DNA from 2 places in the Pelosinus sp. UFO1 genome. Region 1 is predicted to be linked to the other one. Evidence: riboswitches for the same ligand, from Rfam matches in the RefSeq annotation. Region 1 holds a riboswitch; the other holds the start of a gene.
The links. A riboswitch is a leader RNA that binds a small molecule or an ion and turns the genes downstream of it on or off. The one in region 1 is predicted to bind glycine.
Positions count from the first base shown of each region.

Region 2: linked by a shared signal. The riboswitch ahead of UFO1_RS00135 (ABC transporter substrate-binding protein) and the one ahead of gcvT (glycine cleavage system aminomethyltransferase GcvT) in region 1 are both predicted to bind glycine.

Region 1 covers NZ_CP008852.1:2,173,354-2,178,435, reverse strand. Annotated here, with positions in the region: gene gcvPB (aminomethyl-transferring glycine dehydrogenase subunit GcvPB) at 1-249, opposite strand, end outside; gene gcvPA (aminomethyl-transferring glycine dehydrogenase subunit GcvPA) at 246-1,592, opposite strand; gene gcvH (glycine cleavage system protein GcvH) at 1,594-1,983, opposite strand; gene gcvT (glycine cleavage system aminomethyltransferase GcvT) at 1,986-3,089, opposite strand; glycine riboswitch at 3,247-3,334, opposite strand; gene UFO1_RS10075 (iron-containing alcohol dehydrogenase) at 3,910-5,082, opposite strand, start outside.
Region 2 covers NZ_CP008852.1:28,931-34,012, reverse strand. Annotated here, with positions in the region: gene UFO1_RS00145 (ATP-binding protein) at 1-533, opposite strand, end outside; gene UFO1_RS00140 (hypothetical protein) at 718-1,221, opposite strand; gene UFO1_RS00135 (ABC transporter substrate-binding protein) at 1,490-2,656, opposite strand; glycine riboswitch at 2,808-2,909, opposite strand; glycine riboswitch at 2,918-2,994, opposite strand; gene UFO1_RS00130 (CitMHS family transporter) at 3,212-4,522, shown strand; gene UFO1_RS00125 (HsmA family protein) at 4,773-5,082, opposite strand, start outside.

The sequences.
Region 1 (5,082 bases):
ATACTTCATGGTGCACGAACCTAATGGATAAAAGCCTGAATCTACACCAAAATTCCGTTCAGACAGTTCTGTATAATGACGCATTAAATCTAGTTGACTGACTTCTGGCAGGGCCGCAGGATTTTTTCGTAAGAATTCTCGGGGTATTAGTGATGTAATGGCTTCTTCTGGTACATCACATTTTGACATATCTATGGCACAGCGACCTTCTTTCCCTATTTCAAAAATCAAGGATTTAGTTTTTCTCATACTATCGCCCCCAATTTCTTTACCAATTGGTTAATATCGTCCTGCGTCCTGTTTTCTGTTACACACAATAGCATGCAGTTTTTAAGTTCTGGATAATAAATACCAAGGTCCAATCCACCAATCATTTTTTCCTGTAGTAATTCTTCATTGATTTGAGCGATGGATTTTGGACAACGTATAATAAATTCTTTAAAATAACTTGCCCCAAATACAGAGGTGAATCCTTCTAGTTTTGTCAGCTCACGGCATGCGTAGTGAGATTTTTGCAGTGATAATTCGGCTACCTGACGCAGACCCTCTTTACCAACAGCACTCAAATATACAGCAGCTGTTAAGGCGCACAAAGCTTCATTGGAGCAGATATTTGAAGTCGCCTTTTCCCTACGTATATGCTGTTCCCTTGCCTGTAAAGTTAACACGAATCCTCGATTACCATCATGGTCCACGGTCTGCCCCACAATACGACCAGGCATCTTGCGCATCAGTTTCTCATTAGCAGCAAAAAAACCCAGATAAGGACCACCAAAAGCAGTTGCTAATCCCATAGACTGGCCTTCACCAACTACGATATCGGCACCAAGTACACCAGGTGCTTCTAAAATACCTAAGGAAATAGGATCGCCAGCTACGATAAGCAATGCTCCCTCTGCATGAGTAAGGTCAGCAATTTTTTTTATATCTTCAATACACCCGAAAAAATTAGGTGATTGAATGATGACAGCAGCGATATTTTTGCTCATTAATTGTGTGAGTTCTTCCCTATTCACAGTACCATCTGTATAACCAATCTCTGTTGTTTTATATCCCCAATCCGTTCCGTACGTAGTGAGCACAGTGCGGTAATGAGGATGCACTGTGCTTACTACCAGCACTTCACTGCGATCTGTGACGTTACATGCCATCATTGCCGCCTCGGCTAAGGCGGTACCACCGTCATACATGGAAGCATTGGAGACTTCCATCCCTGTTAACTGGCAGATCATACTTTGGTATTCCCATAATGCTTGCAAGTATCCTTGGGAGATCTCTGGCTGATATTGAGTGTAAGCTGTATAAAACTCAGAACGTCTTATTACATGGTCAATCACACTTGGTATGTAGTGATCATAAGCCCCTGCACCTAGAAAACAAGTATATTCCTGGAGATTAGCATTTACCCCAGCTAATTTATGAAGGTAGTTTATCAAATTCAGCTCCGACATGGGAGCAGGTAACTGTAGTGGGCGATTAAATAATAGATGGGTTGGAATATCATTAAAAAGATCTTCCACTTTCTCTACACCAATGGCAGCAAGCATGGCACGTCGGTCTTCGTAAGTATGAGGTAAATAGCTCCACCCCATTTTAATGACCTCCCTCAGCTATTAATTTTTCATACTCGTCACTACTAAGTAGTTGGTTCAAGTCTGCTGGATCGGCTATTTCGATGACTACCAGCCAACCCTCGCCGTAAGGATCTTCATTCATAATTTCTGGTGCATCAGTAAGCGTCTCATTTACTTCCACAATCACACCACCAATAGGTGCATAAATATCAGATACTGCTTTCACTGACTCTACCACTGAAAAACTCGCCCCTACAGCTATCTTACTGTCCACTGTAGGCACCTCAACAAACACTACATCACCAAGCTGAGACTGAGCATAATCGGTAATACCCACCCTTGCACGAGTTCCCTCAATTTTTACCCATTCATGGTCGCGTGAATACTTTAATTCTACTGGAGTTTTCATTTTTATTTCCCCTTTCTTCTATAAAATGGTTTAGGAATTACTTGAGCAGCTACCTTCTTACCACGAATTTCTATATCAAATTGCTGTCCAATTATAGCAAATTCGGCTTCTACTAAAGCAAGACCGATATTCTTATCCAAACTTGGCGAATAGGTTCCTGTGGTTACTGTCCCAATGCATCGCCCTTGTGCCATTACAGGATATTCAGGCCGAGCAATCCCTCGTCCAGTTATAACAAAACCTACAATTTTACGTTTTACGCCATTTTTCTTTTGCTCTGCTAAAGCAGCACAACCAATAAAGTCACCTTTATCCAGCTTCACAAACATACCAATCCCTGCTTCTAAGGGGGAAATCTCCTTGGATAATTCATGCCCATAGAGTGGCAGGCAAGCTTCAAAACGCAGAGTATCTCTACAGCCTAGACCTGCAGGTAACAGCCCATAAGACTTACCTGCGGTCATTATAGAATTCCACAATGATGCTGCATCCTCTGGACGACAGTAAATTTCAAATCCATCTTCGCCAGTATAACCAGTTCTAGATACTAGCGTCTCCTTGCCTGCCACCATTACTTTTGGTAAAAACCAATAATACTCTAGATTTTCTAAAGCTACATCTGTCAATTGGCTAAGAATAGCCTGAGCTAGGGGACCTTGCAAGGCTAGCTGCGCTGTGTGATCGGATAAATTGATTAATTCTGTATGAAAGCCTCCCTTATTTTCCTGCATCCACTGCCAATCTTTCTCAATATTAGCCGCATTAATAACTAATAAATATTCTTCTTCACCCTGCTTATAAATAAGCAAATCATCAACAGTACCACCATCCTGATAACACATGGGCGTATACTGTATTTTATGATTAGCAAGGCGAGATACATCATTCGTTACTAATTTTTGTACAAATGCAAAGGCATCAGGCCCCTTGACAAGTACCTCCCCCATATGTGAAACATCGAATAAGCCAGCCTTTTCTCTAACTGCTCGATGTTCCTCCAAAATCCCAGTATACTGTACTGGCAGTAGCCAACCTCCAAATTCAACAATCTTTCCACCGTACTCTAAATGTGTCTCATATAGAGGCGTCTTTTTTGATGCTGCCATAATCCATCTCCCCTTTCTGCTTGGTTTTAAAAAAAATAAAGACAGAGACAAAGGCGGACGAATCCTCCTTTGTCTCTGTCTGTTGTACCTGAGAGTTTTGCCTAAATAGGCTCCCCATCGGTGACGCCTTTACACAAGGCGTGCTCTCCAGAGTATAGTCCGGTTACGGTCCTTTTTGCCTGAGAGTTTGACAAAGTTCTTGCTCCTTCGGCGCCGCATTTAGCGATCTCTCCCTATAACCATCATCCCTATGCATTATTTTACTATTACGAATATTCTAGCAAATTAGTTAATTTGTGTCAATCGTATTTTATCGATGATTATCCTGTCAAAAAATTCGCATTTGAATCCTTGTAGAATTTTTCCGAATAAATGTAATTATTAATAGATATGATGATAAAAAGTGCTTTTTACCATTTTTTCTTAAGTAGGCTTAATGTTTCAGGAGAAGCCCCTAAGTAAGATGCAACATGCTTTTGTTTTACTTTAGAATAGATATCTAAATGTTCTCAATAATATCACGGCAACGTTGTTAAGTATCATATTAAAGTAAGCTTCTCTCTTCTTTTATATAATAAATGTATTCTGTGTATCGTCTTGTAATGACAAAAATAGTGGCTCACTATCAATATAAGTCATATAATTTGTATAATGACTAATACATCTGAATCTTCCAGCGCTTCAATATAATATGCTGAAGGTATCTGATAAATATAATTTGAATAGGAAGCAGCAGAATTTACTATCATTATCTATAGTCGTAATAGTAAACATACAAAATGCCTACAAGGATTCGCTCCAGAATCCTTGAGGCATTTTTTTATAGAGAATCTGCATAAATAGCAGCAACCGTCTTCCGGCTGGCCTCAATTGGTGCCATGCTGAGTAGTAACCCCAAGCTAGGAGTTTCAAAAGCTAAATCTGTCAGACGAGCCACATCACCATCTACAAATCCTTCCTCACGCAAGTTTTCCTTTATGCCGAGTGCCTTAAGCCATTGCTTTAAGCCGATGTAAGCAGAATGTGCTTCTTCTGGCGTACCTTTGATTCCAGGTAGTAAAGGTGCTAGGATATCTGCCAAAATAGCTCCCTTGGCTGGATAAATGTGTTTCACTACTGCTGGCAGTAGAATTCCTAGTCCTGAACCATGGGCCAAATCTGGTTTCATGCCACTAAGAGGATGTTCCATGGCATGCGTAAAATGTAAAAGTCCATTATCGAAGGCAACACCAGCGATCATGGAAGCGTACAGCAAATAATAGCGGGCTTCCAGATCCTTCGGATTATGCTGAGCTAATGGAAGGTAATGGGCAACTAAGCGAATTGTTTCTCGAGCTAAGCTGATGGCAAAAGGGTTGCCCAATTTTGTGGTAGCCGCCTCGACAACATGATTGATAGCATCAATTGATACATAGGCTGTCTGATCAGCTGGCAAAGTAGTCATGAGGGCTGGATCATCGATAGAGTACATAGGATACAAGCAGTCATAGGCAATAGCCGGCTTATATTCCTTCTCAGGTATACTGACAACTGCAAAACGATCAGCCTCAGTCCCTGTTCCGTGGGTTAAATTAATGGTGATAATCGGAACTGCTTTTTCAGGTACAAAAGCAAATTCGTACAGTTCACGTGCTGTTTTACCTTGGTTAGCTAATAAAACAGCCACACTCTTACCTGCATCAATCGGGCTGCCACCACCAATAGCAATAACAGCTTGTGCTCCAAACTCCATTGCTACCTGTGTTGCTTCATCAACTTGATCAACCGTCGGATTGGGAGTGATCTTACTGTATAATACTGGTGCGATACCAGCAAAAGAAAAGGCCTGTTCCACATGTACCCAAGCACCAGACTTGATATGTGACCCCTTACCAGTAACTACGAGAACCTTATTAATCCCCTGTTTAGCTAAAATGATCGCAATTTCGGTTATCTTAGTAATCGCGCCCACACCAAAATACACTATAGTCTTAGTCCGAATTTCCACAATTCG
Region 2 (5,082 bases), 2.1 Mb from region 1:
CCCCATGGAGCAAACCATACTACATTCTCCATAAAAATATAATCGATAGTATGGACTCCTAGGAGAAGAAACGCAGCTCCAGTAATATATTTACCCACCCCAGTAATGTTTAAATAGTAGAAAAACACCATACCAGTCCATATATAGATACTACCAATAAAAATACATGAGGGCAGAGCCTTATAGAAATAATCTTGATGAAATCCTATAGCTAACTCACTTAATATGGTACTAAGAACTGCCCCATATAACCACAACCTGTTTACACCCTTACTAATAAACTTATTACTTCCCCATACAAGTAGTAAACTAGATAAAACTGATAAAAATTGAAAAATAATTTGAACTTCTAAATCAGATTCTCTAATGAAGGGCATTTTAAAACAAATAATCCGAATAAGATGAATTAGCCAACTTAAAATCCACAATCCTATGAATGGCTCTTTATATTGTACATATAGATATATATATACAAGTAACACTGCCATCGTACCAGATATTGTTGCTAAAAGGGATGTATCAATAAATGTCACATTTACACCTCATTTTTTATCGCAAGCGCTAATTCCATATATGTAAACATTTTCTATATATTCATTTAAAACCCTCTATTATTTCCTATATATTTCGAATTAAGTGTAAAAATATGTAATTCAGTAAATAACAAAACACTATTGCCATTTTTTCAATGGAATAGTGTTTTGTTATTAGGTATTCTTATTCCTCCGTACGGGGAAAACACATAGGAGCCGTTAACTGATTAAATACATTAACATTGGGATCACCAAGACTTAAGCCATTGGTAAGCCGATCACTGTGTAGTGATATAATTACACTTGTAATTTTAGCTACACCACTCGGTGTGGGAATGCCTCTTAAGGGATTATAATCTAAGGGGGCAACATAATAATTTAAAGTGCCATTAGTATTTACAACCAATCGATTTGGGTCAAAACCATCGGAGGTATAAACAGCTGATAAAGGAGCTGCCGGCCAAAGCCCTCTATCCGTTACAAAAAATAGAGTATACACTCCTAGGGGAATTAGCCCTTGAGCTGATACTTGAATATGTCCTTCACACCCTCTGCCGCAAATCTCTCCTGTAGCAGTTGCCTGCAGCCAAAAAGCCTGGGCAATCGCAGCTGGCCGATTATTGGGCATAGTTTCAAAAATCAAATCGCAACAACCATCGCACGCTTTGGATTTTCTATCCTCTTCCATACATTTTCCCTCCTGAAATGAAATTTCATTTAAGTTATTCAGATATATCTATACTAATACATCACTACACTTTTTTTGTATTCTATGCGAAACAGAGGAAAAACGTGCAATATAAGAAAAGACTTGGCTTGTGCCAAGTCCTCGGACGCAGGCAGAAGCCTTAGTCGTTCTTACTTGGAATCAAGGAAGTGTTATACTTTCTGATTCCGGTAAAAAACTCCTGTACAAATTCTTAGTAGAATAGTACAGGAGCTTATGCTATGTCTTGCTACGGTTTTACAGTGGCTTTAAATACCTGTTTGCCATCTTTCATTTCAATAATAACTACACTTTTAACAGCATCATGAGTTGCATTTAGGGTAGTAGCCCCCGTTATTGCTGGAAAATCCTTGGTGGCGGCTAAGGCTTCACGAATCTTTTCAGGATCAATGCTATTGGCACGTTTAATCGCATCAATTACAATGTTCGCTGCATCATAACCAAGGACAGCCATAGCATCTGGCACTTGCCCATACTCTTTCTTATAAGCTTCTACAAAAGCCTGGGAAGTCGCACTAGTATCATCTACCGAATAGTGATTGGTAAAATAAGTATTGTTAAGGGCGGCTCCGGTTCCTACTTCTACTAACTTCGGAGAATCCCATCCATCCCCACCTACGATTGGTACCGTAATCCCAATTTCGCGAGCTTGTTTCACAATTTTACCTACTTCTTCGTAATAACCCGGGATATAAATTACTTCCGCATTTAATGCCTTAACTTTTGTCAAAATGGTTTTAAAATCTTGATCCTTTTGCAAATAAGCTTCTTCCGCTAAAATATTTCCGCCGCCTTTGGTAAAGGCATCTTTAAAGAAGGATGATAAACCTTTACTATAATCACTACTATTATCAACTAACATAACTGCCTTTTTCAGTTGTAATGTATTAAGTACAAAGTTTGCTCCAACTGTCCCTTGGAAGGGGTCGATAAAACAGACTCTAAAGGTATAATCTTTCACCTTACCGCTTTTCTCGTCTACTGTTACTTTAGGATTTGTAGCCCCTACTGCCACAAAAGGAATTTTAGTTGCTTCCGCTACGCTTGAAGTTGCGATGGCATTGGAACTAGCAAAGATACCTGTTACGGCTACTACTTTATCTTGTGTTGCTAATTTTGTCATAGCATTTGCCGATTCGGAAGGTTCACTTTTATTATCCGCTATGACGGCTTGGAGTTGCTTGCCAAGTACTCCACCTTTTGCATTGGCTTCTTTAATTGCCATTTTTGCGCCATTTGCCGACGAAGTCCCCATCGTCGCATTACCACCTGTCATCTCATTGAGAATACCAATTTTGATATCTTTCGAGGCAGAACTACCACAACCCGCGAGAGCCCCCGCCATCATTAGAACTACCAAAGATACCACTACCAGCTTAAAACTAATTTTACTCATAAAAATTTCTCCCCTTTTTTTAAATTATCTATATAAAAATGAAAGAGCCAAATCATCTCTGATTTGACTCTGGAAAAACAAATGAACACACCAAAAAAGGCGTTTTCAGCATCACAATATAAGAGATATAGAAATATCCCTGTAAATCACGATTTTTGTCTCTGTCCTTTTGCCTGAGAGATTTGTCAGCAACTTGTCATTGCTGTATTTCACCTTCGGCGCTCAATTTAAGAGTCTCTCCAGAGTTCCGTCCACTTACGGTTCTACTCGGTGGTCCGAGTGCCTGAGAGTTTTACTCCTTCGGCGGGCTATTCTAGCCACTCTCCCGCAAACTTCATTCGGTAAACATATGTAGTTGTAGGAAAAACATTCACTGTAAGTATCATTATAAAACAATACATCACATTTTTCAATGGTATTATAAAAGTATTTTTAAAATTTTCAACTCTCCATTTTCTTTATGAACTAAATGTTTTTAATGACCTTTTTCTATATTTTCATAATATTTAATTTTATAATCTAAAAAGAATCTGTTAATTTGAAAGGAGTCGTTTTATTATATTAACTCTACTTGGATTTCTTATGGTTATTACTTTCATGTACTTAATAATGTCCAAAAGGATGACTGGGTTTGCTGCACTAATTATTATACCAATTGCATTTGGGTTATTAGGTGGGTTTGCCCCCACAATTGGTAAGTTAATGATGGATGGTGTTAAGACCATAGCACCAACGGCAATTATGATGATGTTTGCTGTTATGTATTTTGGAATTATGGTGGATGTGGGCTTGTTTGATGGACTCATTGTTCAAATATTAAAGAAAGTTAAAGGTGACCCGTTAAAAATCATTGTGGGAACGACTTTTTTGTCAATCATTGCCTCTTTAGAAGGAGAGGGAGCTGTAGTCTTTATGATTACCTGTACCGCAATGTTACCTTTGTACAAGAGGATCGGTATTAATCCTGTTATTTTAGCAGTAATATGTGCAATGGTAACTGCCGTGAAGAATATGTTCCCATGGGCAGCTCCTACGGCTAGGGTTTTAGCGGCGTTAAAACTCGATGCAGCAGAAATTTTTAATCCCTTGGTTCCTGTAATCATTTTTGGATTTGCCTATATAGCATTGATGGGATATGTATTGGGTAAAAGAGAACGGGCTAGATTGGGAGTTATCCAGATAGAAGATTCTATGATCGACGGTATCGCCAAAGAAGTGGTATCGAAAAATCCTGAGTTTAAGCGTCCTAAATTATTCTGGGTTAATCTGATTATGACCCTAACTCTTATGGGCCTGTTACTTGTAGAAAAGAAGATCGGAGTATCGATTCCAATCATCTTTTTGGCGGGAAGCGCATTGGCTTTAATTGTAAACTTTCCTAAGGTTAAAGAACAGCAAGGGCGTATGTTGGCTCATGCTAAAGAAGCTCTACAGGTTACCGCGGTGGTTTTCGCCGCTGGGATATTTATGGGCATTTTAACAGGAACTAAAATGACAGATGCTATGGCAACATTTCTAATAGGAATTATCCCAACTGGTTTGGGATCACACATGGGGATGATTACAGCGCTGTTAAGTGCTCCACTGTCCTTCTTGTTATCCAATGACGCCTTCTACTTTGGCGTGCTACCCGTACTGAACCAGATGGCTGCTACTTATGGAATAGGTGCTGGGGAAATCGGTCGGGCTTCCTTATTGGGAACACCAGTACACATGCTGAGTCCCCTGGTGGCAGCGTTATGGTTATTGGTCGGAATGTGTGACATTACCTTTGGCGACCTACAAAAAGGTGGCATATGGTGGGCTTTTGGACTAATGGTATTGAATATCGTGGTAGCATTAGTAACTGGAGCAATTAGTTTATAATAATAGAATTGATAAAACTCCTACAGTCTTTTCAAACCGAAAAGCTGTAGGAGTTTTTTTATGGTATCAGAATTTATAAGTTTCTAGTTAAAAGATTGAACCACAAAGACACAATGCCGCTATCGCGGCACACAAAGAAGATGGGAATGAAATGGATAGACCCCCTTTGTGACCTTTGTGTCTTTGTGGTTCAAAAAGGACGCTTAGCGTTTTTCTTATGTGTGTTAGTCGAGCTTACCTGATCAATTTTTTACATGAAATGAAAAACTGCTCCACTTACAAATGGTATTAACCATAGTATCCAAACGATCAAACTATAACGATGAAATTTCCTTGTCCAAATATCTTTTTTATTTACAATAATAATAGTCGCCCAACATGCATGTAGTAGCATTAATGAAAGTGCCACTATACCAGTAAGGCTGTGAAAATTGCTAGGTATTTGCACATACTGAGAAATAGCTTGGTTAACTCCCTCTACGTGTGTCTTAGATAATTCCCCCATCGCCCTTGTTCCTAAAGCATCACAAATAATCCCAAACCAAAATAGGATCAAATGT